2 regions of the Limosilactobacillus pulli genome follow, and region 1 is predicted to be linked to the other one. Evidence: predicted binding sites of a transcription regulator. Region 1 holds the regulator's gene; the other holds the start of a gene.
What was found. The regulator HrcA, encoded in region 1, represses chaperone genes, less so after heat shock. The targets are predictions, from matches to a motif close to TTAGCACTCNNNNNNNNNGAGTGCTAA.
Positions count from the first base shown of each region.

Region 1 (13,889 bases):
AGATGATTTCGGACAATGGAATGTGATAGATCACGTTGACCCGCGTCTCACTCAGATATTCCATCGTGTCGAACTCGCCCCGCTTGCGTTGGCAAAGCTCCATAACCGGGCCGACGTAATCGTTTGGCACCATGATTGAGGCTTTGACGTAAGGCTCTTTAATATCCTTAATAGAAGACGTATCCGGCATTTCAGCAGGGTTTTCAACTTCCTTCATCGTACCATCATGCAAGTCGACATGGTAGGTTACGGAAGGTGCCGTAGTGATCAGATCTAAGTTGAATTCCCGCTCCAAGCGCTCTTGGACGACATCCATATGCAAAAGCCCCAGGAATCCACAGCGGAAACCAAAGCCCAATGCTTGTGATGATTCTGGCTCGAACGTCAAAGCCGCGTCGTTTAACTGCAGTTTTTCCAAGGCATCCCGCAGATCGTTGAACTTGGCGTTGTCGGTTGGGTACAGCCCGGCATAAACCATTGGCGTCATTTGACGGTAACCGGCTAATGGCTTATCAGTTGGGTGCTTGGCATCGGTAACCGTATCACCAACCCGCGTATCTTTAATGTCTTTAATGGCCGCGGTAATATAGCCAACGTCCCCCGCCATCAAAAAGTCGCGGGCCAGTGGTTTAGGCGAGTTGATCCCGACTTCGGCGACTTCATATTCAGTACCAGAGTTCATCAGTTTAATGCGGTCGCCCTTCTTGACGGTTCCTTCAAAGACCCGGACGCTCAAAACCACGCCACGATAGTCATCGTATTTGGAATCAAAAATCAGCGCCTTTAGCGGAGCTGTCAGATCACCAGTTGGCGCCGGTACTTCGGCAACGATTTTTTCCAGCACCTTTTCAACGCCTAGACCGGTTTTGGCACTGACGTCACAAGCATCGCTGCAGTCCAAGCCGATTTCTTCTTCAATCTGCTTTTTGGTGCCTTCAACATCAGCAGATGGCAAGTCGATCTTGTTGATGACCGGCAGGATCTCCAAGTCGTTGTCCAATGCCAAGTAAACGTTGGCCAAGGTTTGTGCTTCAACCCCCTGCGTCGCATCAACGACCAGAATTGCCCCTTCACAGGCTGCCAAAGAGCGTGAAACCTCATAGGAAAAGTCGACGTGACCAGGCGTGTCGATCAGATGGAAAATGTAGTCTTCACCATCTTTAGCATGGTAAGTCAGCGCAACGGCATTTAATTTGATGGTAATACCGCGTTCACGCTCCAATGGCATGTCGTCAAGGATCTGCGCCTTCATTTCCCGCTTAGAGATCGAATCCGTCATTTCCAGAATCCGGTCCGCCAGCGTCGACTTCCCATGATCAATATGGGCAACAATCGAAAAGTTTCGAATGTGCTTTTGGCGTTCTTTCATTTCTTCAAGATTCATTGATTTTTCGTGCTCACTTTCTACGTTAAATGTCTACCTACCAGTATATCAAATCCCGTTGGCAACTCAAACTGGGGCGGTGCAAATATCGAAAAAAGAGCAATTCGCCGCGCACTGCAGCGTCTTGCTCTTTAAATAATTTAAGGCTTATTTTTCCTCAAAGCGATCCTTGAGCTTATCAAAGAAACCGCCCTTGTAGCCAGCGACATGTTCGCCACTAGCTTCGGCAAAGGCCAGCATGGCTTCTTTTTGCCGTTTGTTAAGATTCTTAGGCGTCTTAACGTGGACCGTCACATGCTCATCGCCGTTGCCATTGCCATTAATGTGCGGTACCCCTTTGCCCCGCAGCCGGAATGAGGTCTCTGATTCCGTACCCGCCGGAATCTTTAAATCAACATCGCCATGCACGGTCTTGACCTTGATCTTGTCACCCAACGCGGCTTGCGCAAACGAGATATCCTGATCAACGTAGATCGTAGAGCCATCCCGCTTAAAGTCACGACTAGGCGTAACTCTAAAGACAATGTACAGATCACCGTATGGACCGCCGTTGGTACCCGCTTCACCTTGGTTTTGCAGACGCATCTGCTGACCATCATCAATGCCAGCCGGCACCTTGACCTTAAGCTTATGTTTTTCTTGAACGTGGCCTGAGCCGTGGCACTTGTCGCATTGATCTTCCGGCTTGATTTCCTTACCGGTACCATGACAGGTTGGGCAGACGGTCTGGGACTGCATCATCCCCATCATCGTTTGCCGGCGCTGCATCACAACCCCAGAACCGCCACAGGTATGACAGGTCGAAGGCGACTTGCCCGGCTTGGCGCCAGAACCATGACAGACATCGCATTCGGCTTCTCGATCATACTTAATCGTAGTTTCCTTACCAAAGATGGCATCCATAAAGTCCAGCGTCATATTGTACTGCAGGTCGCGTCCTTGTCTTGGTGCCGAAGGATCACGTCGCGCACGACCGCCACCAAACAGATCACTGAAGATATCGCCAAAGTCGCCAAAGCCACTCTGACTAAAACCGCCCTGACCAAAGCCGCCGAAGCCTTGACCGCCACCAAAGCCGCCTTGAGGGCCAGCGGAGCCAAACTGATCATATTGTGCCCGCTTCTGCTGATCATGCAGCACTTCATAGGCTTCATTGATTTTCTTGAATTTTTCTTCGGCTCCCGGCTCATGGTTGACGTCTGGGTGATACTTAGCCGCCAGCTTCCGATAGGCCCGATTGATTTCGGCGTCTGAAGCATCCTTTTTGACGCCTAAAATGTCGTAATAGTTTTTCTCTGCCATTTAAATCCCTCGCAACGCAATTTTTCTCTCTTACTTTATAGCATAGTCACGATAAATAAGCAAAAGCCAAAGTCCGTTATAGGGGCTTTGGCTTTTTTGCTTATCTAAATCGGCTTCGGCTGACTGGCCTACTTGTTGTCGTCGTCATTGACTTCAGTAAAGTCGCCATCAACGGTCTTGCCGTCGCCGTTGCCGTTATTGTTGTCAGCACCGCCATTGTTGCCGTCAGTACCATTTTGTTGGTTTTGTTGTTGAGCTTGTTGGTAGAGCTTGACTGCCAGGTCTTGGACGATCTTGTTCAGTTCGTCCTTCTTGGTCTTCATTGCATCGAAGTCCTTAGCGTCCTTAGCCTTTTGCAGAGCATCGCGGGCATCCTTGGCCTTCTTGATTTCGTCTTCAGAAACCTTACCGTCAAGTTCCTTGATGGTCTTGTCGGTTTGGAAGATCAGTTGGTCGGATTCGTTCATCAGATCAACTTCTTCCTTCTTCTTCTTGTCGGCTTCCGCGTGTTCTTCGGCATCCTTCTTCATCCGTTCAATTTCTTCATCGGACAGACCAGAACTGGACTTGATCGTAATGTTTTGCTTCTTGTGCGTACCTTGGTCTTCGGCAGAAACGTTAACAATCCCGTTCTTGTCGATGTCAAAGGTAACCTTGATTTGAGGAACCCCACGTGGTGCAGGTGGAATGTCCGTCAGTTGGAAGTTGCCAAGCGTCTTGTTGTCGGCTGCCATTGGACGTTCACCTTGCAGAACGTGAATGTCTACGGCTGGCTGGTTGTCAGCGGCCGTGGAGAAGATCTGACTCTTAGAGGTTGGAATCGTCGTGTTGCGGTCGATCAGCTTGGTCATAACCCCACCCATGGTTTCGATACCCAGGGAAAGTGGCGTAACGTCAAGCAAAACAACGTCCTTAACGTCACCAGTCAGCACACCACCTTGGATGGCGGCACCCAAAGCAACGGCTTCATCAGGGTTGATGGAGTGGTTTGGTTCCTTGCCAGTCAGGTCCTTAACCAGTTCTTGAACGGCTGGGATCCGCGTTGAACCACCGTTTAAGATAACTTCATCAATGTCGCTGAATTCCAGGCCAGCATCGTGCAGCGCGTTCATAACTGGCTGCTTGGTCTTTTCAACCAGGTCGTTGGTCAGTTGGTTGAACTTAGCCCGCGTCAGCGTTTGGTCCAGGTGCACTGGTTGACCATCTTTTTGAGCGATAAATGGCAGGTTGATTTCAGCAGATTGTGAGCTGGAAAGTTCCTTCTTGGCCTTTTCAGCAGCATCCTTCAGCCGTTGCAGAGCCATCTTGTCTTGGGACAGGTCAATGCCTTGGTCTGCCTTAAAGCCATCGATCAGCCAATCCATGATCTTTTGGTCAAAGTCGTCACCACCCAGATGAGTGTCACCAGAAGTGGAAAGAACTTGGAAGACGCCATCGCCCAGTTCCAGGATGGAAACGTCAAACGTCCCACCACCAAGGTCATAAACCAGGATCTTTTCGTCTTTGTCCTTCTTGTCCAGGCCATATGCCAGTGAGGAAGCAGTTGGTTCGTTAATGATCCGCTTAACTTCCAGACCAGCAATCTTACCAGCATCCTTGGTAGCTTGACGCTGAGCATCGTTGAAGTAGGCTGGCACCGTGATAACGGCTTGAGTTACCGTGTCGCCAATGTAGTCTTCTGCATACTTCTTGATGTATTGCAGAATCATGGCAGAAATTTCTTGTGGCGTGTATTTCTTACCATCAATGTCAACCGTGTAGCCTGGTTCACCCATGTGGCTCTTGATTGACGTAATCGTGTTGGGGTTGGTGATTGCTTGGCGCTTAGCCGTTTCACCAACTTGAACCTCACCATTCTTGAATGATACGACAGAAGGAGTCGTGCGGCCACCTTCTGGGTTGGTGATAATCTTAGGTTCGTTACCTTCCATAACGGCAACGGCGGAATTAGTGGTACCAAGGTCGATACCGATAATCTTATTGCTTGCCATAAAAGTTTTCCCTCTTTTTATATTGGTTTATCTAAGTTATTGTGCAACAACGACCATTGAAGGACGCAGCACGCGATCCTTCATTTCATAGCCAGCTTGCAGCACCTGAACAATGGTGTCGTCTTTTTGATCATCCGAAGCTGGTGCGGTTTGTACCGCTTGATGCTTGGTCGGATCAAAAGGCGTGCCTGGCTCAGCTGGAATCTCAACAATCCCATGGTCCTTGAGCGCCTTTTCCAAATGGTCGTGAACCATTTGAATGCCTTTCTTGAACTCTTGGGCCTGCTTGTCATCCAGTTGAGTTGCCAAAGCCCGCTTCAAGTTGTCCAAAACCGGCAGGATGTCTTTAGCCAGCCCCTGACCATCGTATTTGATCAATTGCGCGCGCTCTTTTTTGAAGTGGTTGTTCATGTTTTGAATTTCCGCTTGCGCCCGCAGATACTGGTCGTCTTTTTCATCGAGCTGCTTTTTCAGATCAGCAATCTGTTGCTTGAGCGCGGCAGTTGGATCTTCCTTGGCAGCTGACTTGGCATCCTTGGCTTCTTCGGCATTCTTAGCCGCTTGGTCAGCTGCAGTCGATTCAGCTGCTTGAGCCGCCTTTTCTTCCTTGGCAGCTGCTGATTTCTTTTCAGCCATCGAACCCCTCCTATAAATCGTAATAATTGTGATAGTAGTCGAGCAGTCGTTTAGCCAGCTCGCGTCTGAACGCGTCAACCAGGCCAATCGTCCGCGAATAAGGCATCCGCGTCGGTCCCAGCACGGCGATAATACCCTTGCCGTATTGGTTGACGTCGTAGGTAGCGGTGATCAGACTGTAGTCGTTGAGCACCTGATTGTTGGCAATCTCACTGCCAATCTTGACATTGACTCCATCATTTGGAGAATCGGAATCAATGATGCTTGACAGATTATCGCTTTGATCGAGCAGTCCATACAATGCCCGCAGCGCCTGAGGATTCTGCCGATCAGAGTAGCCGAGAATGTTGAGCCGCCCGCCGACGAAGTATTTTTCGCGAGCCGCCCGCCCCAATACGCTGTCAAAGATCTGCAGAAAGCCGTCGGGACTGTGCAGATACTGACTGATCTTAATCGGAATGTCAGTCTGCAGATGCTTGACAACCACCGCCAGCGGCAACCCCACCAGCTGATCGTTAATCAAGCGTACCACGGCTTCCAAAGCCTGCGTATCCAGATTCTTAGGCAAGGTAAATGATTGACTCTCTACCTCGCCACTGTCCGTAACCAGAATGGCAATGACCTTTTGATTACCCAGCGGCACCAAACGAAAACCGCTTAAGTGCACGTCTTTTTGTTCTGGCTTCAGGGTAAACGCCGTGTATGACGTCAGCGCTGAAAGGATGTCGGCTGAATGTGAAACAATCTCGTCAATCTTGTGAAAATCGGCCCCCAATGAATTTTGGATCACCATCAGATCACTGTCGGTAACAGCTGCTGGATCAAGCAGATGGTCAACGTAATAACGATAGCCCTGCTTGGAAGGAACGCGACCAGAGCTGGAATGCTCTTTTTTCACGAACCCTTCTCGCTCCAAGACTGCCATCTCGTTGCGGATCGTAGCTGAGCTGACCTTAATCGGGAGCTTATCAGCCAAGACCTTGCTGCCGACCGGTTGACCAGTCGCCGTGTATTGACGTACAATCGCTTGCAGGATTTGCTTTTGACGCTGTGTTAGCATTGGCATCACTTCCTTTTAGCACTCTAACTGCCTAAGTGCTAAACACAATTTATAATATACCAACCACACGACTAAAAGTCAATAATAGTCAAACTATTTTTCTAGAAAAATGTCAAGATTGGTCAAATTATTTCCAAACATCCATTAAAGGAGTCCAATTATGAACGAAGAAAACCGCTACGTCCAACCTAAAAACGCCAAAGAAGCCATGGAGCTGATTCAAAAACTGTTCAACCAATACCGCAACGCACCATTGACCGCCGAACTGCTTCAATATCACAATAATCTGATCATGCGCCTGCAGACAGATATCAAGCAGGCTGCCGAAGAAGAACATAACGAAGCGCTTTTGGCTGATCTGCATGACATGACCGAACTGATGCGGCGCTGGACCACGATTCGACTCAGTGGCCGACCATTTACCGGCAAGATGCGGCATTTTCATTTTGTTGCCAATAATGGTCAAAAATTCAAGCGTCAGGTCCACAAAATGGGCGGTAGCAGTGCGCACCGTGCCAGCCGTCATTAAAAATAGTCGCAAAAGCAGCGGTCGCTTTCCTAATCGGCCGCTGCTTTTATTTTAAGTATGAATCGAGATCAGCTGCCAATAAGCCTTATTTATACGGCAGAGCAAACGCTTTTTAGCAAGCCAAAGCACAGCCAATAAACTTATCAGCCGCGTTCCTTTTCTCGTAGCGAACGCGGTATTTCGCCTTGCTGATAAGTCTGCCAGACATCGAGGCGGTCTTTTTCGTCCAGCTGGCGAAGCACGCGCGCGGGCACGCCGGCTACCAAAGAATTGGCTGGTACGTCTTTGGTTACCACGGCGCCGGCAGCCACGATACTGCCCGTGCCAATCGTCACCCCGCCAGTAATCGTGGCGTTGGCGCAAATCCAGCAGTTTGGCTCAATCGTGACCGGCTTGGCATATTCCAGATCATGATAACCATCGGGATATTGAGCCGCCAAACGCTCCTTAGGCAAAAATGGATGACATGGCGTGGCAATCGTTACCCCACTGCCCAGCCAAACATTGTCACCAAGCGTAACTGGCGCAACGTCTAAAAAAGTGCAGTGATAGTTGATAAAGCATTCTTTGCCAACGTGAATATTGGTGCCGTATTCGCAATAAAACGGCAAAAACAGTCCCAGCGATTTCCCCTTGGATGAAGGAATCAGCTCTGTTTTTAACCGTTCAACCGTTTGCTGATCCAAAATCGAAGTCTGATTCAGCTGTTGGCACAAAGCCATGCGCTGCAGATGATAGGCATCCAGCTTGGGGTCAGCTGGATTGTACAGCCGCCCGCTAGCCATTTTTTCAAATTCATCCATTGAATAAAACTTCCTCCCCAAAATTACTGATGGCGTCTCGTCCCATAACCGGCTGTTCTTCACCAATTGCATAAGCCAGATTATTTTTGTCTCTTACCCATGGCTGCCAGCTTTAAGGCTGCCTGCAGCTGCGGATCGACTGCGTGCAGATATAGGCCGTGCACGCCCCGCGTCAGCAAAACGTTCAATTCATTATGCAACAGCTGCTCGCCAAATCTTTGCTTAGAGTGATCTTTCATCGTCCGACGCTGTACCGCTTTTTTGTTGGCACTGGCGCTCGGATCAAAAATGACCTTGCCATCGCGATACTTCACCGATGGACCGATGACTACGCCGACATGATTAAGATCAAAGCCCTGGACGGTATAGGTTGAGCCGATCTCGTGAATCGTATGCGGCTGCTCAGCCCAGGAAAGGTCGCTGTATTTGACACCATTGATTTTTTTAACGTTGCTTTTCAGTTGCAGATTCCAAGGCATCGACCAATTCCCTTCACTGACGCACCAGTAGCTGCCATCTTTGGGCTTGCTGCTAGAATACTTCCAGTCAAACGTTGCCACCACCCGACTGATGCCATGGCCATGATCCTCAGCGTTAAACCTGGCAATTGCCTGTTCCATTGCGCGTGGATCATCAAAAATCTGCAGATCATAGCTGTCGTCGACTGGAATCGGATAGATGCGGCGCTGATCCACGAAGTCGCGAATCCAGCGAATCGTTTCATCCGAGGCCGCAATCCGCATTTGATTTTTCAGTCGAATTACTTTGTCACCAGCCAGTCGCTTGAGATGCTGCCAATCTTCATTTTCCATGATCTCATCGGCCGTCAGTACCTGCTTGTGATCATAAACCGCCAAGACGACTTTGGCCCGTTTGAGAATATCGAGCAGCTGATTGTTGCCATGGCCGTGATAACCTTGATTCTGCTGGGTCCACAACAAATGTGCCTCATCGATAAAGGCCACGTCTGCTTGATGATTTTCATCATAGCGATTGATGAAGCGAGATGGCTTGATGACAGTTTCATCATCACCTATCCCCAGCTTTTTGACGATCTGCTGGTAAACCTTGAGCTGCTGGGGATGATTAACCATCATAACGGCATTGAGATGATCCTGCTTGGCCAACTCATAAAAGATATTGCTCATCAAAACCGTCTTCCCTGCACCAGCCTCACCAGTCACCAAAACCAACTGGCCGGTCTGATCGGTTGCCAGGGCTTGCTCGACAGTTTTTAAAATCTTGCGTTTGGCCATAGCCTGCTCATCAGTCAGCTTATTGAATGGTGAGGCCTTAAAGATGGCAGATTTTTCCAGAATACGCCGTGGTGGAAACAAGTTATGGTACTTCTTGTTTTCACCCAGCTTATCCCAGATACGGTTAAAAATCGGAATGAACTCATCGCTGGTGTAGTACTTGCGTTGGGCATTTTCGCGGCGGTTGTTCAGCTTGGAAATGACGTCCACGCTGCTCAGATACTGCATCATGCGATTTTCAATATCTAGGGCCAGCGACTTATTGAAATGCTCGTGGCCAATCACAAACATGTGCGCGTTTTTTGCATTGCGCAATTCTTCCCAGTCCTGGCGTGTTTCCGGATCGACATCCAAATGCTCCAGAGTCCGGCGCTGGATATCGATGGTCTCGCCTACGTAAACCGTATAGTCTTCTTTGTAATTACTCTGCTTACCTTGATTATCAATGATGTAAACCGTTGGATACTCAGTCAAAAGTTCTTGTTCGCGATACTTGCCTGGGTAGCGTTTTTCAATCTCTTCATCCAAATGAGCAGCTGTGTCCCTGCGATAGGCCGTCTCAAATATCAAGGGATCCTTGACATTATCCTTAGTTTTTTTACTCATAATCATCCCCGCTTAATCATGATCGGCTGAAATTTGATCGTGCCGTTTCTTCAATTATATTATAGTTGATTTACAATTGCGGTTCTAAATTGAGTCTTTTGACGGTTACCGGCTTCCATTTGACTTGGAAACCGGTATTTTTAATATTATCTTGACAATTCCAGGTGATAAGCTTAATAATGTTCAAGTAAATTGCCTTTATTTAGTTATTTTCATTGTTTAACGTTCGTGTTTTAGGAGGAGAATATGCATTGGTTTGCTGACTTGATCGCTGCAATCGGCGTGGTCTTAAACGGAATTCCCCAAGGTATCATGGCCCTGAGCCTTGGATTCGCGGTGTTCCCAACCACGTTCTCATTTCTGCTGGTTTGCGCGATTAACTTTATCTTTAATTCGGTCGCCCCGGTTTCCTTTCAGGCTGAGTCGCTGGCACTGACCGGCAATCTAGGCCGTAATACCAAGGAATACACGTCAATCATCTTTGGCGGCTCGATCATCATGGCCATCATCGGTCTGACTGGTACCTTGACCAAGATCGTCGGAATTCTGGGCAACCATATCATTACCGGAATGATGGCCGGTGTTGGCATCATGCTGGCAAAAATCGCGCTTGAAATGGCCAAGAATAGTCAAAAGAGTTTCACTGGCTGGGTTTCAATTGCCATCGCGGTGGTTACTTATTTGATCTCAAACGACTTGGTCTGGACGATCTGTCTTTCAGTCATTGGTTCCAGCCTGTATGCCGTCTTTGGCGAGCACTACCGCAACGAGCTGCCCGCCAACGTGACAATGCGCCGCTTTATCTTCACCAAGCCGACGTTTAATCCACGAATCGTGCGGGGCACGCTCAGTCTGGCCTGTCTAAACATCGGCGCCAACCTGTCATATGGTCTGATCACGGGGCAAATGACTGGCATCAAGCCTAATCCCGTCAACTTAAACCTGCTGACAACCTCACAGGCACTGGCCGACATGGGAACCAGTCTTTTAGGCGGGGCGCCGGTGGAAACCATTATCTCGGCAACTGCCAGCGCGCCGGAGCCGGTCATCGCTGGGTGTCTGATGATGCTGATCATGGCCGTGATTCTGTTTGCCGGCTGGCTGCCTAAGATCGGCAGGTACGTTCCGAGCGCGTCAATCGCCGGGTTCCTGCTGGTTTTGGGGATGTTTGTCACCTTCCCAGAAAATGCCGCCACCGCACTGGCTGGCAAAGAACAGCTGGTCGCCGCCACGACAATGATCATTACCGCGTTGGTTGATCCATTCGTGGGCCTGTTGTCCGGTGGCTTGCTGAAAGTCGTTTTGCCGCTGTTAGCCGCGCTTTAGGAGGAAGCTATTATGAAAAAATATCGTATTACCGTTGGCGACCAAACTCGTGACCTGCCATTGATTCCCATCAGTGACGACACCGCCATTGCCTCATTCGTGCTGCTGGGCGACGATGCTATGTCCAAAACAGCGGCTGAACTGCTTTTGCCCAAGCTGCCTAAAAAGTTTGATTATGTCGTAACCGTGGAAAGCAAGGGTATCACCTTGGCACATGACCTCAGTCTTTTGTCCGGTCATCCACGTTCATTCGTGATCCGCAAGTCAGTCAAGGGCTACATGGAAAATCCATTGACGACTGCCGTTGACTCCATCACGACCAAGGGACAACAGCTGCTCGTGCTTGACGGGGCCGATGCTGCCGAACTCAAGGGAAAATCGGTTGTCTTAGTCGATGACGTGGTCAGTACCGGGGGCTCTTTAAAATCAGCCGAAAAGCTGCTTAAACTGGCTGGCTGCCAAATCGTTGCCAAGGCTGCCATCCTAGCTGAAGGCGCCGCCGCTGATCGAGATGACGTGGCGTTCTTAGGTAAGCTGCCATTGTTCAACCTTGATGGCACGATCAAATAGTCCATTCATTAATGATAAATAATCGCCGCCCCAGATGTTATAAGCATCCAGGCCGGCGATTTTGTTTTTGCTGATATTTAGGAAACGGCTGCATGCCCTGTTTTTAAGGGCATCGCTGCAGGTACGCAACATCGCAAGAATCGGTACATCCCATTCTTTAATTTTAATAGAAAAAGCTAGGGTGTACGCTGGCCCCATAGTCAGTGCGATTGTCCTGGCCAATGAATTCAGTGAACTGCTGGAGGCAAAAGTCACAGTCAAACGTCATTAGCACGCTTTATGCAAGAAATCCTGCATAATACCACAATTACCTACTTCTGATCCGAAATCAGCGAATCGTAGGTATTTTTAAGACCAGCAGTTGATCAAGCCATATTTTTGTCACAAAGTCAGCCGCTAAATGGTTGTTATGATTCAACGGTTGTCAATATGGCAACTATAATGTCACTTCAGGCTCCTATAGAATTTAGGAAACTCATCTAAACGTATCAAGAGTATACCTAAGTCTTTTACATAATTATTTCGTTTAGCTTCTAAAATTAAAACGATTAATTTGTTAAAGTTATAGATGCTGTTTCAACAAATAGTTTCAATAAGTGTATTTGGGAGGATATTTATGGATAAACTATACTTTTCGGGGAAAGATACATTTGATTTTGCGTTAGCATTATTACTAACTCAAATAATCTTTTGGGCTTTAATGAAGTTTATTAAAAGTGATCGTGTTAAAGCAAAATTGCCAGCATGGTATAACGTGATTCTTTCAGTAATGTTATTTATCACCGGTAATTTTTTCTGGTATGTCAGCGATGTCAGAACTTTGGCAATCTTTCTGTTCATCATCACCTTGACAATCACTTTGCTAGGTTTCAAGTTTAAAGCAATTGTCGATAAGAATATTTCTAACTGGGCGGTTGGAATTACATTAATTATTGCTGGGATCTTAATTATTTATAACTACAGCGTAAACCTATATATCGAATTTATCGTCATTGGTATTTTATGGTTGTTGGCTACCATTAAATGGCCATCCTATAAATTAGGAAAATTATCTTCAAAGTCCATCTTGGGCATTATTACCTTAGTTCTCGGTATCTTTTGCGCTGTATTAGGCAGCTATTATTATGATGAAACCGCACATATTCAAACAGACAATTATTCAGTTACTTTAGGCAAACAATCAGCTTGGGTCAGCGGATATGCTACCCCTAATTCAAAGATTCATACATATTTAGATGGTAAGGAAGAAACACCTGCAGAAAAGTCTGATGCAGATGGCTATTTTGAATTTGAAGTAAATGTTCCTGGTAAATGGACAGTAAAAGTTACCAAGAATGGCAAAACTGTATCAGACTATACGATCGTCAAAAAATCTGCTGCATGGAAAAAACACCAAGCCAAGATTGAAGCCAAGGAAGCTAAAAATGACTTCATGGATTACTATGCTGATGCATTTGAAGCTTTAGACAATGTCGGTGTCGACGAATATAATACTTGGCTCGATGAAAATAACAATGGAGATGGCGGATACATTGACGACACCTTGGATGCAGTCCAAAATCAGGATAAAAAAGATGTTCAAGATGCGGTTGCCGATATTATCTTAATCCAAGCTAGCCTTGAAAAAATCAAAAATGCAGATGATTCTGACTATGCTGCTTATCACCAATATTATTCTGATATTAAGAGATTACAATCCGTGGTTATCAACCCACCAGCCGGTGACATTGACAACTTTGGGAATCTTTTTGAAGAGTACCGCACTAACGTAGACAATAATCTGACCGAAATGGGAAATTAGCCTTTCTTTTATACAGTCCTTTGCAGCTCAATAGCTTTTGAACTGCAATAGGGCTGTTTTTTATTGAAAGATTTTAAGCGCTCTCATGTGTTAAAATTAAACTTATCATTTACTTCATTAAAAAGTTGGGGATCTTATGAGCTTAAATCATGTCAGTTATTGGGAAAATAGGGACTGGCATCATATCAGCGCCATGGAAGCTGCTAAAAAATCAAATGGCCATCCTATCAAAGCTAGTGAGCAAAAACTGCTATGCGATCTTTGCAGCCACTTTATTAGTCTCTGTGTCGGCCAGGAAAGAAGTCCTTATTTCAAACATAGTAGAGGCGACTTCTATAAATATTGTCCAGAAAGAACTGTACTTGACTACAAAAATTCACCTTTTAGTATTCCTAAGCATTTTGCTGGTCTCAGAATCGTTATCGATAAGAATCAACATTTTCACTTTGAACTGTTAATTCCAAAGGCAGCTAATCCTGAGCTGTCTAAAAGCAAGCGACTTAACGTTTATCATAACAACCATCATAAAGTTACTCAAGTTAAAGTAGACGCCCGTTCTTTTTTTACCAAAGTCAATTTGGGTAACACTATTGATAATAGTTACGCTGTTTATAACGATTCATCA
Region 1 is NZ_CANCWQ010000027.1:1,636-15,524, reverse strand. It holds gene lepA (translation elongation factor 4) at 1-1,384, opposite strand, end outside; gene dnaJ (molecular chaperone DnaJ) at 1,532-2,686, opposite strand; gene dnaK (molecular chaperone DnaK) at 2,815-4,677, opposite strand; gene grpE (nucleotide exchange factor GrpE) at 4,714-5,313, opposite strand; gene hrcA (heat-inducible transcriptional repressor HrcA) at 5,324-6,373, opposite strand; gene QOS03_RS07475 (hypothetical protein) at 6,534-6,902, shown strand; gene QOS03_RS07470 (sugar O-acetyltransferase) at 7,046-7,705, opposite strand; gene QOS03_RS07465 (DUF2075 domain-containing protein) at 7,786-9,573, opposite strand; gene QOS03_RS07460 (NCS2 family permease) at 9,814-10,893, shown strand; gene QOS03_RS07455 (phosphoribosyltransferase family protein) at 10,906-11,463, shown strand; gene QOS03_RS07450 (hypothetical protein) at 11,419-11,685, opposite strand; gene QOS03_RS07445 (DMT family transporter) at 12,080-13,264, shown strand; gene QOS03_RS07440 (hypothetical protein) at 13,401-13,889, shown strand, end outside.

Region 2 (17,989 bases), on a different contig from region 1:
AAGAAGAATCTTTGTTTTTTAAATTGAGCCCACTCTGGTATTTTAATGAACCGCAGATTTTATTGTCGATCATGGAAAAATTCTTGCAGAATCCAAGCCAGAAAAATACCTATGAATTGATGGATGATCCAACGGTGGAATTTTCTTTTGATGATGAATATGATGGAATGATCTTACGACTTTATCGTAGTTTTAAACTCCAAGATCATTTAACGCTCTATTTGGATATTGACCAGCTAAAGCATCTGGTTGCGTATCTAAAACTTTATATCGGTAAACTGAATAAGAAAGCTAAAGAGATTCAAACAATGTATGAGAACGGCTTTTTGCAAGGCGATTAGAAGTTTAATGAGGTAATTCAATGAATAAATTACTCCAACCTGCTGATATCGATCAAGTTACAGCAATCTGGCTGGAAGCAAACAGCTAGGCACATTCGTTTATTCCAGCTCAGTATTGGCAAGAAAACCTTGAGCTGGTAAAGAAAATGCTTTTGCAGGCTGCAACTGTCCGGTCTATGCATGCTAATGCATTAAAGATGCTTCAGTAATTAATTTAGCCAATGTTTTAAATAGTAAATAACAGCGGTCGATCGCACAATGCAGTTGTCCGCTGCTTGCCTTAAATATTATAGTTCTGCATCCCCGATATGCGCTTTAAAGATGGTTGCCGGTTTTATAATTAAGAGTAGATAAATCAGTAAAGAAGGGAAACGGCAATGAAGGTATTCGTACAGACCAATCAAAACGGGATGCCCTATAGTATTAATGGCTACGCTGCTATGACCGGTTTTGAAAAAATGGGCTTTGAGGTAGTCTTGTTTAAAAATCTAAGCGATGTCTTAGACAAAATGAAGCGTGAAGACGTGGTAGTTGGTGGACTGGGAACGGTTCGACATCGTCTAAGTGGTCTTGGGATTGATTATCAAGAAATTAACTATCCACAAGAAATTCGCCAATATCTCGGTCGCAGAATCTGGCATTCCAAGATGGATACCATCAACAGCCATCCCGAAATGTGGCCAGTCTTTGTCAAATCGGTAACGGGCAGCAAATTACCGGCAAAGTCATCCGCTCGCCAAGAGATCTGATGGGACTGGGATCCAACTATGAAAATCCTGATGTAATCTGCAACGAGGTGGTTGATTTTACAGCAGAATGGCGAGCCTATGTACGCTATGGCAGAATCGAAGGCGTGCGCCAATACTATTATGGTGACTGGCACTATCATTATGATCCAAATATAGTTGAACAATGCCTGCATGACTACCATAATTGTCCAGCTGGCTGCTCACTTGATTTTGGTGTTACCAAAGCCGGTCGGACACTATTAGTCGAGGTCAATGAAGGATATTCTTTGGCGGCTTATGGACTTTACGACATTCGCTATGCCAAACTGCTGGCGGCACGTTGGGCAGAGATGGCAGGAACCAAAGATGAGTGTACCTTTGATTTAGACTGAGGGTATGAAAATGAATGGGCAGTATTATCTGATCAAAAAAATTGGCACCAAATATAAATTTTACTGGGCCCCTACCTCGCCGGCACCGGAAAAAGATTTTGAAGACTGGGGCGTAGCAGTTGTTGATTTCTCATGGAGAACCGATGATCCTCGTCCCAAGCATCTGCGCGCTGTTCCATTGGGCTATAAACTGCAGCCAAGATACCAAGTCCTGAGAGACCCTAAAATTGATGGCATTAGAGATAAAAGATGGCGATATACAATTTTGGATGGTAGGTACGATCGCTGTATCAATCTAGATTACACTCATCCCTATTATTGGTGGGAATCTGGCTAGTTCTATTGAAGAATTGATTAGTGATTTACCATAAGGAGAAAATTATGATTTTAAAGTTGTGGAGCGGGCCGCAGTTGATGATCAAGGTAATCCTTACCCAATTTTGTACATGGAAAAAGACAATGATGACAAGTGATCAGCAAGTTGAGATGATAAAATAGTAAAAAATATCGATGAGGTAAGTCTATGTCTTTACTATTAGCGGTTATCTACTTGATTTTTGTCAGTCTGGGACTGCCGGACTCATTGTTGGGGTCGGGTTGGCCAAAGATGCAAGTTGAGTTTGGCGTGCCATCTTCTTACGCTGGTTATGTATTTATGATGATCAGTGCCATGACGATCATCTCAGCTCTGTTGAGTCCCAAACTGATCCAAAGGCTGCACGTTAAATGGATCGTGACGGTTTCAATTATGCTGACGATTTTTGGCCTGCTTGGCTTTTCGTTTTGCACGCAGTACTGGATGCTTTTGGTCTGCGCAATTCCATATGGACTGGGTGCAGGAGCCATTGATGCGGCTATGAATCATTACGTTGCCAACAACTATTCAGGCGCGGTGATGAATTTTTTGCACTGCTTTTATGGTGTTGGGGCAATGATCAGTCCATATCTAATGGCATTGGCGATTAAGGTTGCGCACTGGAATGAGGGCTATCGTTGGACGGCCTTTTTACAGATCGGGATTTTGCTGGTTGTAATCAGTTCTTGGTCGCTTTGGCAGCAAAATGATTCTAAAGCAGATGAATCTAAAATTGACAGTGTCGGGATCAAAGAAACAATCAAACAGCCAGGCGTAATGGCAACGCTGCTGGCATTTTTTGCGTACAGTGCCAGTGAGGCAACGTGTTTTTTATGGGTGCCAAGCTATTTTGCAGGTACCAGAACTGGAATAAGCAGCGAGCTCGTGGCCTCGTTTGGTTCGCTGATCTTTGGCGGCTTGATGCTTGGACGACTGATTGCCGGTTTTATTGCAAATCGATTGGGTGATCGGCGTATGATTCGAAGTGGAACGATGGTGGAGCTGATTGGGATTTTGCTGACGGCGCTGCCGATCAAAGGCTATTTAGTGGCGGCAATCGGCTTTTTGATCATTGGTATTGGGATGGGACCAATCTATCCGTCAATTCAGCACATGGCACCAATTAATTTCGATAAGCGCTACAGTGCGGCCGTAATTGGCTTGCAGATGGCTTTTGCCTATACTGGATCAACGTTTATGCCGACTGTTTTTGGAATTTTGCAACAAAAACTCGGTATCTGGATCATGCCGCTGTATCTACTAGTATTTGCTGGATTAAGCTTTGCATTGTTAGAGCTGTCGTATCGCCAAGAAGCAAGACTGTAAAATTGATTATCAAGAGGTGTCAGCAGTGGCGTCTCTTTTTTTGGCAGCTATAGGAATATAATTGACTTAAAGTTAACTTGAAGTAGTAGCATAAAATTTGAAACGAGGTCCAGCCATGACAGAACTGACGATTACGCAAACCAGCCAAAAGTATCATCTTAAACCAGCCACGCTCCGCTATTATGAACAGATTGGCCTGCTTCCAGATGTTCCTAGGCATTCAAATGGTAATCGCTATTATGATGATCAGCTGCAACAATGGATTGAGATGGTCGTGTGTCTGCGTCATTCCGGAGTACCGGTTGATGTTTTGGTTGAGTATGCCGAACTGCTTAAGCAAGGCGATTCGACACTGCAGGCTCGTGAGAATCTATTAAAGAACCAGTTGGCAGTCTTGGAAGAAAAGCGGCATAATCTGGACCGCTCGATTCAGCGACTTGAGCATAAGATCTCGTTATATGAAACTGGTGAGATCAAAAAAGGAAAATCTTATTTTGATAAGTATCGAATGTTAGACGACTAACGGAGGTACTGTTATGAAAACAGTCATTAATCTTTTCCATCCAAACTATCAATATTCACAGGTTAACAGGGCAATGGTGGATGCCGTTAAAGATGAGATCGAGGTCCGCAATCTGGCCGAACTTTATCCAGACTTTAATATCGACATCAAAAAAGAACAGCAGGTGATGGCTAATGCCGATCGCATTGTTTTGCAGTTTCCGCTGCAGTGGTATTCAACGCCGGCTCTGTTAAAGCACTGGGAAGATCAAGTCTTTACCTATGGATGGGCTTATGGGAGTCAAGGAAATACCTTGCAAGACAAGCAGTTGCTGATTGCGGTAACGGTTGGCGCTGATAATTATGGCCGTGATGGTTTTGTCAAATATACGGTTGATGAATTATTACGGCCACTGCAGGCAACCAGCCGTTTGATCGGGATGAAGTACATGAAGCCATTTGTCGTAATGGGGGCATCTTCAATCAGCAATGCCGAACTTAAGAACGTGGGGCCAAGCTATCGCAAATATTTAAATGATGAAACGATTTCGGTACTTGGCGACTTTGAATAAGCGCTGATTGAATGCCACGGGTGGATTAAAGAAAGCTGGTTAAAAAATGGAATATACGAAGCTGGGTAATACCAATCTTGATGTCTCAAAGATTTGTGTTGGCTGCATGAGCTTTGGTAAACCAGGAACCATGCATGACTGGACGCTGGATGCTACCGAATCAGAAAAAGTCGTTAAGCATGCTTTAGATTTAGGAATCAATTTCTTTGATACGGCCAATGGCTATTCAAAGGGGACCAGTGAGCAGTACCTTGGCCAAGCCATTAAGAAGAATATTGCGCGCGATCAAGTCGTAATTGCCTCGAAAGTCTATTTCAACTCAGGACGACTTTCTGCTGCAGCTATTCATCGAGAGATCGATGGCACCTTGAAGCGACTGGGGACTGACTATCTGGATTTGTACATCATTCACCGCTTTGATTATGAAACGCCAATTGAAGAAACCATGGAAGCTTTAAATGGCCTGATAAAAGCCGATAAAGTTCGGGCAATCGGGGCCTCGGCAATGTATGGCTACCAGTTCTACAACATGCAGCTGGCCGCCAGAGATCATGGCTGGGCTCAGTTCCAATCCATGGAGAATCACTATAACCTGCTTTATCGTGAAGACGAGCGCGAACTGATTCCGATCTGTAAGCAAATGGGTGTTTCACTGATGCCATATAGTCCTTTGGCAGGTGGTCATTTGACCCATCCAGGTTGGCATACTGATTCACTGCGCAGCAAGACTGATCGCGTGCTGGCTGGCAAGTATGATGATTATGAGCATCAAGATCTTTTGATTATTCAGCGCGTAGAAGAACTGGCTAAACGCTATGGCGTCAAGATGGCTCAGATTGCTCTGGCTTGGCACTGGGCAAAGGGAGTAGCTTCGCCAATCGTTGGTGGTACCAAGGCCAGTCATTTAGATGATGCGGTCAAAGCATTAGACGTTAAACTAACGCCAGCAGACATTGCCTATCTTGAAGAACCATACACGCCACATAAAATCGTTGGCGCCATTGACCATAACCCAGCAGAAGGCGTGGTTTTGCTGGATGAGAAAAAGTAATAGGGTAACGCAACCAGTTTTAATCAATTGAAGAGAGTTAAAAAGAGGGGGTCTAAGTGGGCACCTCTTTTTAAATAATTGGGGCAAGATAGGTGCTTTTTACCCAATCTGTAAGGCCAAATAAATCCACCAGCAAACGCTCGAAGTGATCGTGGTCTGGACCCGACGGTAGTTTGACGGGTAGCTGATCGACCATCTTAGGATTTGGGTTGACTGTCGTAATCGATTTGGAGATCGTTTTAAATCCCCGCTGTTCTGGCATTTGCTGACTGGTGGAAAGCTGACGGGGAACTGTCGTGGTCAAAGATTATCGGATTTGGTATGATTGAGAAAAATTAAAGGGGAGATCAAAATGCGTGAAAACCAAATCAAAAAGCTACGTCAGTCTCAAAACCTTTCCCAGGAAATGTTGGCTGAAAAAGCTCAGGTTTCGGTAAGAACGATTCAGCGCTTAGAAGCCGGTGAGGAAGCCAGTGTTGAAACGTTGAATCTGGTTGCTGGCGCATTAGGCGTTGGCATCAAGGACTTGTATGATGTGGAAAAAAGCAGTGATTATGAAGAAAAAATTGCATCGGCTGACCAGAAACTGCAGTACCAATTAGGCATGCGGCATAATGAATATAAGAACTTCAAACAGCTTTATGGCACCTGCTACATTATTTTGATGCTGCTCTGGGGTGCATTATTTGGCTTGGTGCCAGGCGGCGTTGCACGATCGGTTATGGGCGTACTCTGGGTTGGTGGCTGGATGATTATGGGGCCTCTTCAAAAATATATCGTGCTCAAAAAAGTCAGTCCCAAGCTGGATGTCAAATATCCAATGACTGCCAATCGCTTAGATAAAAACGAAATTCATAAAAAAGAAAATGATGATTAGAGTTTTAGCCGTCAGCCGTTTAGCTGGCTTTTTGGGGTTAATGCTGCATAGCGATAAAAAGTACCTAAATAAAGCAGGAATTGGTTATCGAATTTGATACGGCAGATAATATAGTCGATCTTCAAAATCAGTACTTATACGTAGATTAAGATTATAAAAATCATGTATTGGTAGTATAGTGAAAAAAACGAATGGGGTGATCCAATGAAAGTACTGCATATTGGCAAGCAGGGCAACTTGCAGCGATTTGCGGCTGCTGACGGCTTTTTGCGCTCGCTGGAACTAACCGATCTAAAACCAGGACTGCCAGTCAAAGAGTATTTAGACCAAGCAGGCGATGCTGATTTTATCGTCGTTGATGCTATTTCCAGCGTCCCTGGCGAGTTGATCAAGCAGATGCCTAATCTAAAAGTAATTCATTCAGAAGGCGTGGCCTATAACGCAATCGATCTAAAGGCTGCTGATGAATACGGTGTTTATGTTTGCAACGCTAAGGGAATGAATGCCATGGCGGTTGCCGAGCAGGCGGTTTTGCTGATGGTGGGAATGCTGCGCAATATGGTTGTCAACGATGCGGCCGTACGCAATGGACATCAGATTGAAACTAAAGAAGGCTACATGCAAAACGGCAATCTGTATGAGCTGGCTGACTGCAGCGTGGGACTGGTTGGTTTTGGTGACATTGCTCAAAAAACGGCTCATTTGTTAAAAGCTTATGGCGTCAAAGAAATCTATTACTACAAGCGTCACCGACTTGATCCAGAACAAGAGCAACAGTTTGGCGTGCAGTACCGTGAATTGGATGACTTATTGGCAAGCAGTCGGATTGTCAGTCTGCATCTGCCAGTTACCGATGCTACTATGCATATGGCGGATCATGACTTTTTTGCCAAAATGCAGCCAGACAGCTACCTGGTCAATACGGCCCGTGGCGAACTGGTTGATGATGCAGCGTTGATTGAAGCACTTAAATCAGAACATTTGGCGATGGCTGGCCTTGACACGCTGGATCATGAGCCAGTTTTAAAAAATCATCCGTTGTTGAACCAATCATCTGGAATCACGCGGCGGTTGTTACTCAGTCCGCATATTGGCGGGATTACCGCGGCCAGCTTTTATCGCGGCTATGCCATGATTGATGAGGATCTGCGGCTGATTGCGCAAGGTCGAAAACCTAAGCGAGTGGTTAATCATCCCCAGATCCATGAGTCAAAATAGATAGCCGGCAGCTACCCGCTAAAATTACAGTTATCAATCTAAAACGCCACACTGACTTTGCGTCAGTGCGGCGTTTTTTGGTAAGGTCTTGGTAAAAGGAACGGTTTTTTATCGATGAAAAGAAAGGTGCCAATTAAGCAGTTAATGAAGCCTTGGAATTATCGTACGTCAAAAACAGGTGCAGCAGCTGGCAAAACACCGATTTTCCCATTCAGAAATGCGTCTCTTGTCTTATGTCAAAGCAGCTGGTTCTGAAGCGGCCTATCAACGGCTTACTAAGGACCTGGACATCTTACAGGGAATGATTTCACGCTATGTCAAACGTTTAGCTGAATTGGGACTTTTGGAACGCTATCATAAAGAAAATGATAAAAAGACCGTTTACCTAAGGCTGACGTCAACCGGCAGCATCGTTGCTGATATGCATAAGCAAATGCATGAAAAAGAGAATGAGCATTACGCGGCCATTCTAGCTGATCTGCCAGCGGAACATATTGCCAATGCGCTTGAAGTTTTAAAAAAATTAACCCTTTAAAAAACTAGAAATCTTTTCGGCGGCAGGGATGGCATACTGAAAAATTGAGCCATGGCCGGCATTCGGGAAAATCAAAAGTTCACTGTTCTCGATCAGTTCGTGCATTTGGTAGCTGTTGCTGGTGGGGACCATCGTATCATTGTCACCATTAATAATTAGGGTAGGCATGGTGATGCGACTCAAGTTATCTGCTGGAGCGGTTCCCCACTTTTTGATGGCGCGCAGCTGACGCCGAAAAGAAGCAATGGTAATTTTTTGATCAGCAAAATCAGGCGTTCTTTGCCTCAAACGGCTGAGGACTCGTTCAGCTTCTTTAGCGCCACGCTGGTCATGGGGATAAAAAATGTAGCGTTTGGGGTCAGTACGCTTGAAGAATGCTTTAAGCATGGCAGTAAAGGTTACCAACGAGACACGATCAATTCCCTTGCCGCCACGTGGTCCTGTACCTACCAAAATCAAACGTTCTACCAGCTGAGGCGCTTGTTCAGCTACAGCTTGCGCAATCATCCCGCCCATTGACAGTCCCAGTAAATTGATTTTTTTAAAGCCGCGCAGCTCGGTGAATTTAACTGCTTGATCAGCCATTGCCTCAATGGTTAATGGGACCTGTCCGCTGCTGGCGCCGACACCAGGCAGATCAATGACCACCAGATGATTTTTAGCCGCTAGCTGATCGATAAAAAGCGGATCCCATTCATCAAGCGTTGCCGAAAGATGAGTCAGCATTACCAGCGGCAGACCAGCATTTTCCGTTCCTAATTCGCGATAGGCAATCTGATTGAGATATTGGTTATGGGTAGTTAAGTATGAAGTCATCTTTTTGCTCGCTCTTAAAAAGTAATGACGGTCTTACCCTTGGCATGGCCTTGGGCGACTTTTTGCAGGGCCGTGTTGAGTTCGCTGAATGGATAGATCTGCTCAACGACTGGATGCAGCGACTGCTTTTCAAAAATATCGGCAGCCTGTTGCAATTGTTTGCTATCCGCGTGGACAAAGATGAAGAAATATTTCTGCTGACGCTTGGCGGCCATTTTATCCAATCGACTGCCGGCCAGACTAAACAAGATCTTTTTAAAGAATGGAAGCTGCATCCGCTTGGCGAAGTCGCCATTTGGCATGCCTTTTAATGAAACCAGGCTGCCTCCTTGCTTAAGGATCTGGAATTGTTTTGCCGTTTCCTGACCGCCCAGCGTATCAATAACATAATCAACGTCTTTTAACACTTTGACATAATCAGTCTGTCGATAATCGATAAACTCATCCGCGCACAGCTTTAAGACCCGTTCAGCATTGCGACCGCTGCCATTGGTGATGACATACAGTCCCATCGCTTTCGCCAATGGAATGGCCATTCCGCCAAAACCACCAGTTCCCCCTGAAATAAAAATTCGCTTGCCAGGCTGCACGTTCAAAAGCTCAAAAGCCTGCATGGCGGTTAGGGCCGTTAGCGGAATGGCCGCAGCCTCCTCATTGGAAAGATAGGCTGGGACCTTGGCAATGGCTTGACTGTCAATGGCCGCAAATTCGGCAAAGGCGCCAGGGTGATTAAGCGGCAGCCGGGCAAAGATGCGGTCGCCTTTTTGGAATCCTTTAACGTTGGCGCCCAAATCGATGATCTCACCAACAAGCTTATTACCAGCCACGATTGGCAGATGGTAAGGGATGATCAGTTTGACTTCGCCTTTGGTAATCATGTTGTCAACGGGATTGACCCCGGCAGCTAAAGACTTTACCAACACTTGATCAGCGGTGATGTCGGGCGTTGGCAGATTGCTAAATGACAAGTTGACGTCTTTTTTGTTGTATTGATTAAGAATGGCTGCTTTCATTTTTTTCCTCGCTTGCTTGTTGTTTAAGATTGTCGATAATGTTGCTGAGCGACTGTTGGGATAATTCATTAGCCAAGTCGGCCTCAATATTTTGAAAAGCTGGACTTAACGCGCCTTGAATATACCGGCCAACCGGGCAGGCAGCGTTAGGATTTTGATGAATATTGAAAAGGTGAACCTGTGAGGCTTCTTGAACGGCTAGATAGACGTCAAGCAGTGAAAGCCGGTTTGCGGGCTTGACGAGAAAATAGCCTGGTTTGCCTTGATGAGTTTCAATCAAGTTGGCATTTTTTAAGAGACTGATGATCTTGCGAATATAGCTGGCGTTGGTGCCGACACTGACGGCCAGATCCTTGGAAGAAAGCGTACGGTCAGATTCGGCAATCATCACCAGAATATGTAAGGCAACGGAAAATTTGGTATCCATGGTTTCCTCCTTTTTGTACTTGTATTTAATACAAATACAAGATTGCTAAAAAGTTTTTCGACAGTCAACAATTATGCTGTTGCTGAGCAGCGTCTTTACCAAAATGGAACGTTTTTGGCTGACGAAATAGAAAAATGCGGTTGTCTGCTTTGCCAATTCAATGTAATAAGGTGTTTAAGGAGCCTTTCCAAGATAGCCAGTAAATGCTCTAGGTAATGTTAATGACTTAGATCAGCAATCTTTTCAAAGTTTTTTGGCAGCCGGTCTTTATGGTCAGCCGTCAATGTTAAGATAAGCTTAAGAAGTTAAAAAAGAGTTGATCAATTATGCCATGGCTTAAATTAAATGCTGGTAGTATTGTATTTGATATAAATATGAAAGACTGCGATGCAACCGAATTAGTCCAACTCAAAATCAAAGGTGCAGGCATTAATATCAACCAAAAAAATCGGGAAGTGCCTAAAGAAGAAATGATCTACTTGGCATGCGCATTGAAAAAATGTCTTGCCCAAACCAACTATCACTGGCAGTATGGTGATTCGGTCAATGGTCAATATGGCGTTTTTCTGGAAAGTGAGGAAGGCGATAAGTATGGTGAATTTATTTACTACCTGGAAGCTCACTCGGCCAGCCGTGTCGTAATTGATTTTAATGAGCAAAATATGCGCTTTTTAATGGAATATATTGAAATGGTACTAGGCAAGATTGATTTTGATGGCGAGTTTGCCCAGCAGCTGTATGCCAATGGCAAGTTATATTAGCTTATTCATCAGCCGAGTGATTGAAATGTACCAAATCAAGCGTCTGAGTCATGATGCCCAATCAAAAACCCCCGACCAGCGTTAAGCTGAGCGGGGGGCGAATACCAGGAAAGGCGACTAGTTAATTAGGATGGCACCGGTCTGAAAAACTTGCCAGTTAATCTTCATCGCTGGCCTGGTCGACGGCATCAATCACGCCATAGCGGAAACCGTGCTTTTCCAAGGCAGCCAGTCCACGAATCGTCGTGCCGGCAGGTGAGGCTACCTGGTCGCGCAAAGCGGCTGGGGACTGGCGCGTTTCATAGGCCAAGGCACCAGAGCCCTTTACCATGCTGGCGATCAAGCGGTAGGCAGTTTGCCGATTCAAGCCATGCTTGACGGCGGCATCACTCATGGCATCCATAAAGACGTCGACAAAGGCGGGACCGCAGCCACCAATTACGCCTACGATATCCAGTTGTTCTTCAGAAACCAATACCACGTCGCCCAGATCATTAAGCAATTGAACGATGGTATCCTTAACGGGCTTATCAAACTTAGGATCCAGCGACAAACCAATCGTACCGGCATTTACGGAAACTGGTGTATTTGGAATCATCGTGGCTACTGGATTGTTAACCAGTGCTGCTTGCAGGTCAGCACGCTTAATACCGGCTGCTGCAGAAATGACGATTGTATGCGGATCCAAGGCTTGCAGCTGTTCAGCTACGGCAACCGTAACAGGGGCCGGTGTTGTTAGGATTACAACGTCAGGCTGCAGATCAATCAGACTCTTTGGATCAAAAACCAGCTTAAATTTATACTCGTGCGCCAATTTTTCAACGCGGGGATTTTGTGGATTCATGGCAATCAGATCGTACTTGGTCAAATTGTTCAAACCTTGCATAATGGCGCCGCCCATGCTGCCGATGCCGACGATAGCAACTTTCATACTAATGCTTCCTTTCTATTCTATCGATATCATTTTAATTATATGACTATTGAATCAAATTAACGTAGGAGCCGTTGATAAAGCCCAGATCCTTGGCCTGATACCAAACGACACCATTATTGTCATTAAGTTTGCCGATGATGTCTAAGCGTTCGCCATCAATGACCTTGCCGATGCTTTGTCCATAAGGCTGATCGTAGACGTCCAGTTTCTTTCCCTGTACGTAGTCAACAACGGCCTTGAGATGATTCAGCGGCAAAATTGCCAGCTGAGTGCCAGGTTTTGGCGCCAGGGAATCGTCACTGGGCAGCTCTTTGAAGTCTTTCATGGTATTGCTGTCGTATTTCAGCCAGCGATCGGCATTGACCTCGTACCAGAACTCGCCTTTTTGAGTGGCAATGCGCTGAAACGTCTTGACGAAAATTCCGCCAGGCAGCGGCGTATCGACTGGCATGCCATCGACGTCGTCAAACAGCTGTGTTGGTGTCGACAGTTTTAGATACATAGCCACGTTTTGAACCTCGCCCCATGAATTGCGGCGATAGTACAGGTGAACGCTGTGTGGCTGCATATCAAAGCTGCCGTTCAATTGACCATCAGCTTTGATGAATCGGTAGTTGGGAAACTTCAATTCGACAATGTTAAAAGGCGTACCAACAAAGCCCCGCAAAAGTTGCGGCACTCTTAAATTAGCACCAGTATCGATATCGGTATAGTAGACCCAGATTGGGTTTCCGGTTTTAAATGAATCAGCCATAAAAATCGCTCCATAACTCTAAACGCTTGTTAATCACATTATAACGCTTTCGCATGCTAAAAGGCCTTGAATTATCGAGCAAAATTACCAATCGGCGTCTAAAATTCAAATCATGGTATAATTGACTGGATATTTTTGGCACAAGGTAAGAAAGGGGATTTCAATGGCAAGTGCTTCAGTGAGAACCAAACGTCTAACGGCTCAGACATTGCTGTTGACGATTTTGATTCTGCAGGATTTTATTCCAGCGTTGGGAAACATTCCGATCGGCCCATTATCGCTGACAACGCTGCAGATTACGGTTATGATCGGCGCGGTTGTGATGGGACCCAACACGGGGATGCTTTTGGGTGGTACCTGGGGTGTGATTACTTGGCTTAGAGCTTTCTTTTATCCAAGCAGTCCGTTAGCGCCGCTGATTTTTACCAATCCCATCATTGCAATCGTTCCACGGCTGCTGGTTGGTCTGGTTGCCGGCTGGCTGTTCATATGGCTGCGTAAGCTGATGAAGGATCGGTGGGCATTGATTATTGTAGGGGCAATTGGTGCCATGACTAATACAATCCTGGTTTTAGGCGGTATTTATTTGTTTGCCCATACGCCAGCGGTTGCCAAGGGTTATCATACCGATGTTGCTCACTTGGGGACGGTCCTAGGTACGGTCTTGGCTACAAATGGTTTGGCTGAGATGGTGCTGTCGATGATTTTAGTGCCGGCAATTGCCATTCCACTGCTACGATATACACATTTTAATGATCGTAAATAACTGATAAGGCCTTGCCATTATGGTAGGGCTTTTTTTGTTTGGAGCGAGGCCTGAGATTTGGTGGTCGCTGATTGAAGGTAATCGTTGCTTTTGGCAATAGTGTTATCTATATTTTGCATCTGTAAATGGTTGACTATTTATGGTCTACATTTATTTACAGTATGCAATTATTTATCGTCTACAATTTATGCCATTAAGATTTGATCAATGACAAAAAGGCCCCGCATCACATTATTGTGATACGGGACCGTGTGCTTTCTGTCAGCTTGAAACTTCAGATCAGCATTGTTTAATTTATCAATATCAGTCAGAATTCAAGCCGACATTGTTTTGTGCTACCGGTGCAGATGGCAGACCGATAACCATATCATTTAGTTATTATTCAGCGTCTTGATCGTCATTTTCTGATAAATCCGTTACGCTGGGCGTTTGAGTTGCAGTTGGTACTGGCGTATCAGCAGCCACGACTTCAATATTGCCATCACCATCGAGTTTGGCAGCCAGCTTGTTGATTTGATCGTGATCCAATACGTAGTCAGCAATGCGGTCTTCGATCTGTTCTTCAATAACCCGGCGCAGTGGACGAGCCCCCATCTTAGGATCATAGCCCAGATCAACCAGTTTTTCCTTAACGTCGGTTGGAACCTCGATGTGCAGATTCTTGTCAGCCAGCATGGCATTGACGTCATCAAGCATCAGTGAAACGATCTTCATCAAATCTGGCTTGGTCAGTGGGTTGAACTGAACGATTGCATCGAAACGGTTCAAGAATTCCGGCTTGAAGTAGTCAGTCAGCTTGTCGATGATCGAGTGCGTCGATCCGCTGGCTTCCGGACCAAAGCCAATTGAAGCTTCAGAGTCACCGGTTCCGGCATTGGAGGTCATGATGATGATCGTATCCTTGAATGAAACCGTACGTCCTTGTGAGTCGGTCAGGCGGCCATCGTCTAAGATCTGCAGGAACATGTGCATTACGTCAGGGTGTGCCTTTTCAACCTCGTCCAATAAAATCAAGCTGTAAGGATGACGCCGAACCTGCTCCGTTAATTGGCCAGCCTCTTCATAGCCAACGTAGCCAGGTGCAGCCCCGATCAGCTTAGAAGTTGAGGTCTTATCCATGTATTCGGACATGTCAAATCGAATCATGGCGTCTTTGGAACCAAACAGCAGCTTAGCCAGCTGTTTAGCCATTTCCGTCTTACCAACCCCCGTTGGACCAACGAATAAGAAACTGCCGATTGGACGACCGGACTTGTTCAGGCCAATTCGATTACGCCGAATTGCACGAGCAACCTTGTCAACAGCCTCATTTTGACCGATAACGTGCTTTTCAAGCTGCTTGTCGAGATCACGCAGCTTGTTTTCTTCCTGTTTTTGCAGATCGCCAACTGGAATGTGCGTCTTTTCTTCAACGATCTTTTCCATATCTTGAACCGTAACCGTGGCTGCCTGATCCGTGTGGTTTTCTTCGGCATCCTGCTTAGCTTTGGTCAGTTTGGAGACTTGGTCACGGTAGTAGGCGGCCTTTTCATAGTCTTGGCTTTCAACGGCTTGCTGCTTGTGAGCTTCAGCCGTGTGGATCTGATTTTCGATCGTGGCTGGATCAGCTGTCTTTAAGGTCAGATTCTTGCGAGATCCCGCCTCATCAAGCAAGTCGATCGCTTTGTCGGGGAGGAAACGATCCTGAATGTAGCGATCAGACAGCTTAGCGGCAGCCTTGATGGCATTATCGGTGTACTTAACGTGATGGAAGTCTTCGTAACGACCTTTGATCCCATTTAAGATCTTGATAGTTTCCTCAACGGATGGCTCGTTGACCTCAACTGGTTGGAACCGCCGTGCCAGAGCTGCATCTTTTTCAATCTTACGGTACTCGTTCATGGTCGTGGCCCCGATCAGTTGCAGATCACCACGCGCCAGGGCTGGCTTTAAGATGTTGCCTGCATCCATGCCGCCTTCAGCATTGCCGGCTCCCATAATTTCATGAACCTCATCAATAAACAGGATGATATTCTTGTTCTTTTGAACTTCTTTCATTAACTGCTGCATCCGCTGTTCGAATTGACCACGGATCCCAGTGCCTTGAACCAGTGAGACCACATCTAAGCGAATAATCTCTTTAGAAGCGATCTTTTCCGGAACCTGACCAGAGACGATTGCTTGAGCCAGGCCTTCAACGACTGCGGTTTTACCAACCCCAGCCTCACCAATTAAAACGGGGTTGTTCTTAGTCCGTCGGTTAAGGATCTCAATGACTCGTGCAATTTCATCATCACGTCCAATTACGGGATCGATCTTGCCTTGGCGGGCCAGGTCAGTCATGTTGACGCCGTATTGTCCCAGTAGACCTTTATTACGCTTGCCGCCGCCATTATTGCCGGACTGAGCATTGTTGAAATTGGCACTGCCTTGATTGTTGGCATCTTGGCCTTGCATGTTGTTCATAGCATTCATAAAGTCTTCGAGACTGCCAAAACCAAAGTTGTTATTCATTCCATTACCCCCATTCATCAGGTTCATTTGTGCCTGCTGCATGTTTTGATAGCAGCTTTGGCATAGGTCAATCTGCATGCGTTGACCGTTAAAATTCATTTGTAGGTGAATCGTTGCGGGATTTTTTTGACATACTTGACAAAGCATTTAGCTGTACCCCCTCAAAAGTCAAAACTATATTTGACCTTTTTTGACCATAATGCAATTATACTTACTTTTAGTAATATATCAAGCAGTTTAGTCGATAAAAGTCAAATTAATTAATGCTTGATATGATGCGTTTTGTTGGTAAAGGTCAAAATGAAGGACAAACTTTCTACCTTTGATTTTAGCACTGGTTGGATGAGAATACTAAAAACCCCGCCATTTAAAAAAATTCGTTATAATATATAATGTATAAACATCAATCAGGAAAAGAGGTGGGGAATGCATGGCTGCCAAAGACTACCGTCAGCTGCTCGAAGATTTGCGTGCCGGTAAGATTGAGGAATTTGTCGTGACACCCGAGGAATTTATGGACTTCCAACCGATTTATCATGATTATGAGTATCGGACCCAGATTGAGGGGAAAGCCGAACGGGGCGGAGAATTGCACTATCATTTGATAAAACGCGATTAAATCCGTATTTTGGCGTCATTTGCCAATAAATCGTCTTGTATTTACCGCTTACAATTGCTACAATTAAGATATTGAAAGCGTTGGTTGCCAATTGCCAATGCCCAACAAAGCCTTAAGGAGAATGATTACAATGGAAAAACGCGATTTTACGATTACTGCTGAAACTGGTATCCACGCTCGTCCAGCTACGATCCTGGTACAAACTGCATCCAAGTACACTTCTGACGTTTCCCTGTCATATAACGGCAAGAGCGTTAACCTGAAGTCCATCATGGGTGTTATGAGCCTGGGTGTTGGTCAAAACGCCAACGTTACGATCACTGCAGAAGGCGATGACGAAAAGGAAGCTATTGAAGCCATCGCTGAAACGATGAAGAAAGAAGGCTTGGCGGACTAACATGTCAAGACAACTCAATGGCATCGCGGCTGGTGGTGGCATTGCCATCGCACCGGCCTATTTGCTGGGAGTTCCTGACCTATCCGTTAAGCAGCAGCATACCGATAATGTGAATCATGAAGTCGCTCGGCTTCATGATTCTTTTGCTATTACGGCAAATGAGCTGCGTGAGATCTGTCAGCGTGCCCACGCTCAACTTGATAAACAATCGGCCGTTGTTGTCGATATGCAGCTGCAGCTGGTGCTTGCTGAAGATTTTCAGCAGACCATTGAGCATCAGATTGTTACCAATCAATATACGGCGGGCTATGCCGTTAAAAAAGAAACCGATCGTTGGCTTGCAGAAAATGTTGCTGATCAACAAGGCCTGCATCAAAGAGGAATCGCTATGCAAGACCTTTTTAAGCGATTGATGAGTCATATTTTGGGAATCGAACTGCCCGATCCAAGCCGGCTCAAGCACCAGGCGATTATCGTTGCTCACAGCTTGACACCAACCGACATTGCTCGCTTTGATCGACGCTATGTGGTTGGCCTGGTGACGGATCTGGGCGGCAGTACCTCGCATTTTTCCATCATGACCAAGGAAAAATCACTGCCCAGCGTGGTCGGGACCAAAACGGCTACGCGCGAAATTTTGGATGGCACCTCTTTGATCGTTGACGGGGTTCATGGTCGCGTGCTGCTTAGCCCAACGCCGGCTGAGATTGATGAATACGAAAAAAAAGCTGGCGACTATGCTCGTGAAATGGAATCGCTTGGCGTTTTAAAGCATCAACGAACCATCAGTGCCGATGGACGTCATTTTGAGATTGGTGCCAACGTATTTTGGTCCGATGAGGCAGAAGACGCCAAAAACAGCGGGGCAGAAGGGGTTGGCCTGATGCGCAGCGAGTCTTTGTTTATGGGGCGCGATACCTTGCCAAGCGAAGAAGAGCAGTTCCAGATCTATAAAAAGATTATTGCCGAGATGACGCCAGAACGTGTAATCATTCGAACACTGGATATTGGCGGCGATAAACCGATCGCTTCGATTCAAACGCCAGTTGAAGACAATCCGTTTTTAGGCATGCGCTCGCTGCGTTTTTCATTGGCTCATCCCGAGATAATGCG
Region 2 is NZ_CANCWQ010000024.1:4,843-22,831, reverse strand. It holds gene QOS03_RS07195 (hypothetical protein) at 1-341, shown strand, start outside; gene QOS03_RS07190 (ATP-grasp domain-containing protein) at 719-1,090, shown strand; gene QOS03_RS07185 (ATP-grasp domain-containing protein) at 1,090-1,461, shown strand; gene QOS03_RS07180 (hypothetical protein) at 1,472-1,798, shown strand; gene QOS03_RS07175 (MFS transporter) at 1,985-3,142, shown strand; gene QOS03_RS07170 (MerR family transcriptional regulator) at 3,258-3,665, shown strand; gene QOS03_RS07165 (NAD(P)H-dependent oxidoreductase) at 3,679-4,215, shown strand; gene QOS03_RS07160 (aldo/keto reductase) at 4,262-5,266, shown strand; gene QOS03_RS07155 (helix-turn-helix domain-containing protein) at 5,619-6,143, shown strand; gene QOS03_RS07150 (NAD(P)-dependent oxidoreductase) at 6,348-7,361, shown strand; gene QOS03_RS07145 (MarR family winged helix-turn-helix transcriptional regulator) at 7,579-7,896, shown strand; gene QOS03_RS07140 (alpha/beta fold hydrolase) at 7,885-8,712, opposite strand; gene QOS03_RS07135 (NADP-dependent oxidoreductase) at 8,727-9,725, opposite strand; gene QOS03_RS07130 (Rrf2 family transcriptional regulator) at 9,706-10,152, opposite strand; gene QOS03_RS07125 (hypothetical protein) at 10,479-10,913, shown strand; gene proC (pyrroline-5-carboxylate reductase) at 11,071-11,844, opposite strand; gene QOS03_RS07115 (MucBP domain-containing protein) at 11,891-12,601, opposite strand; gene QOS03_RS07110 (ECF transporter S component) at 12,765-13,367, shown strand; gene QOS03_RS07105 (ATP-dependent Clp protease ATP-binding subunit) at 13,746-16,007, opposite strand; gene QOS03_RS07100 (hypothetical protein) at 16,291-16,479, shown strand; gene QOS03_RS07095 (phosphocarrier protein HPr) at 16,610-16,876, shown strand; gene ptsP (phosphoenolpyruvate--protein phosphotransferase) at 16,878-17,989, shown strand, end outside.
Region 2: QOS03_RS07105 (ATP-dependent Clp protease ATP-binding subunit) is a predicted target of HrcA. The motif match lies at 16,189-16,215, and genes of this name have one in related genera.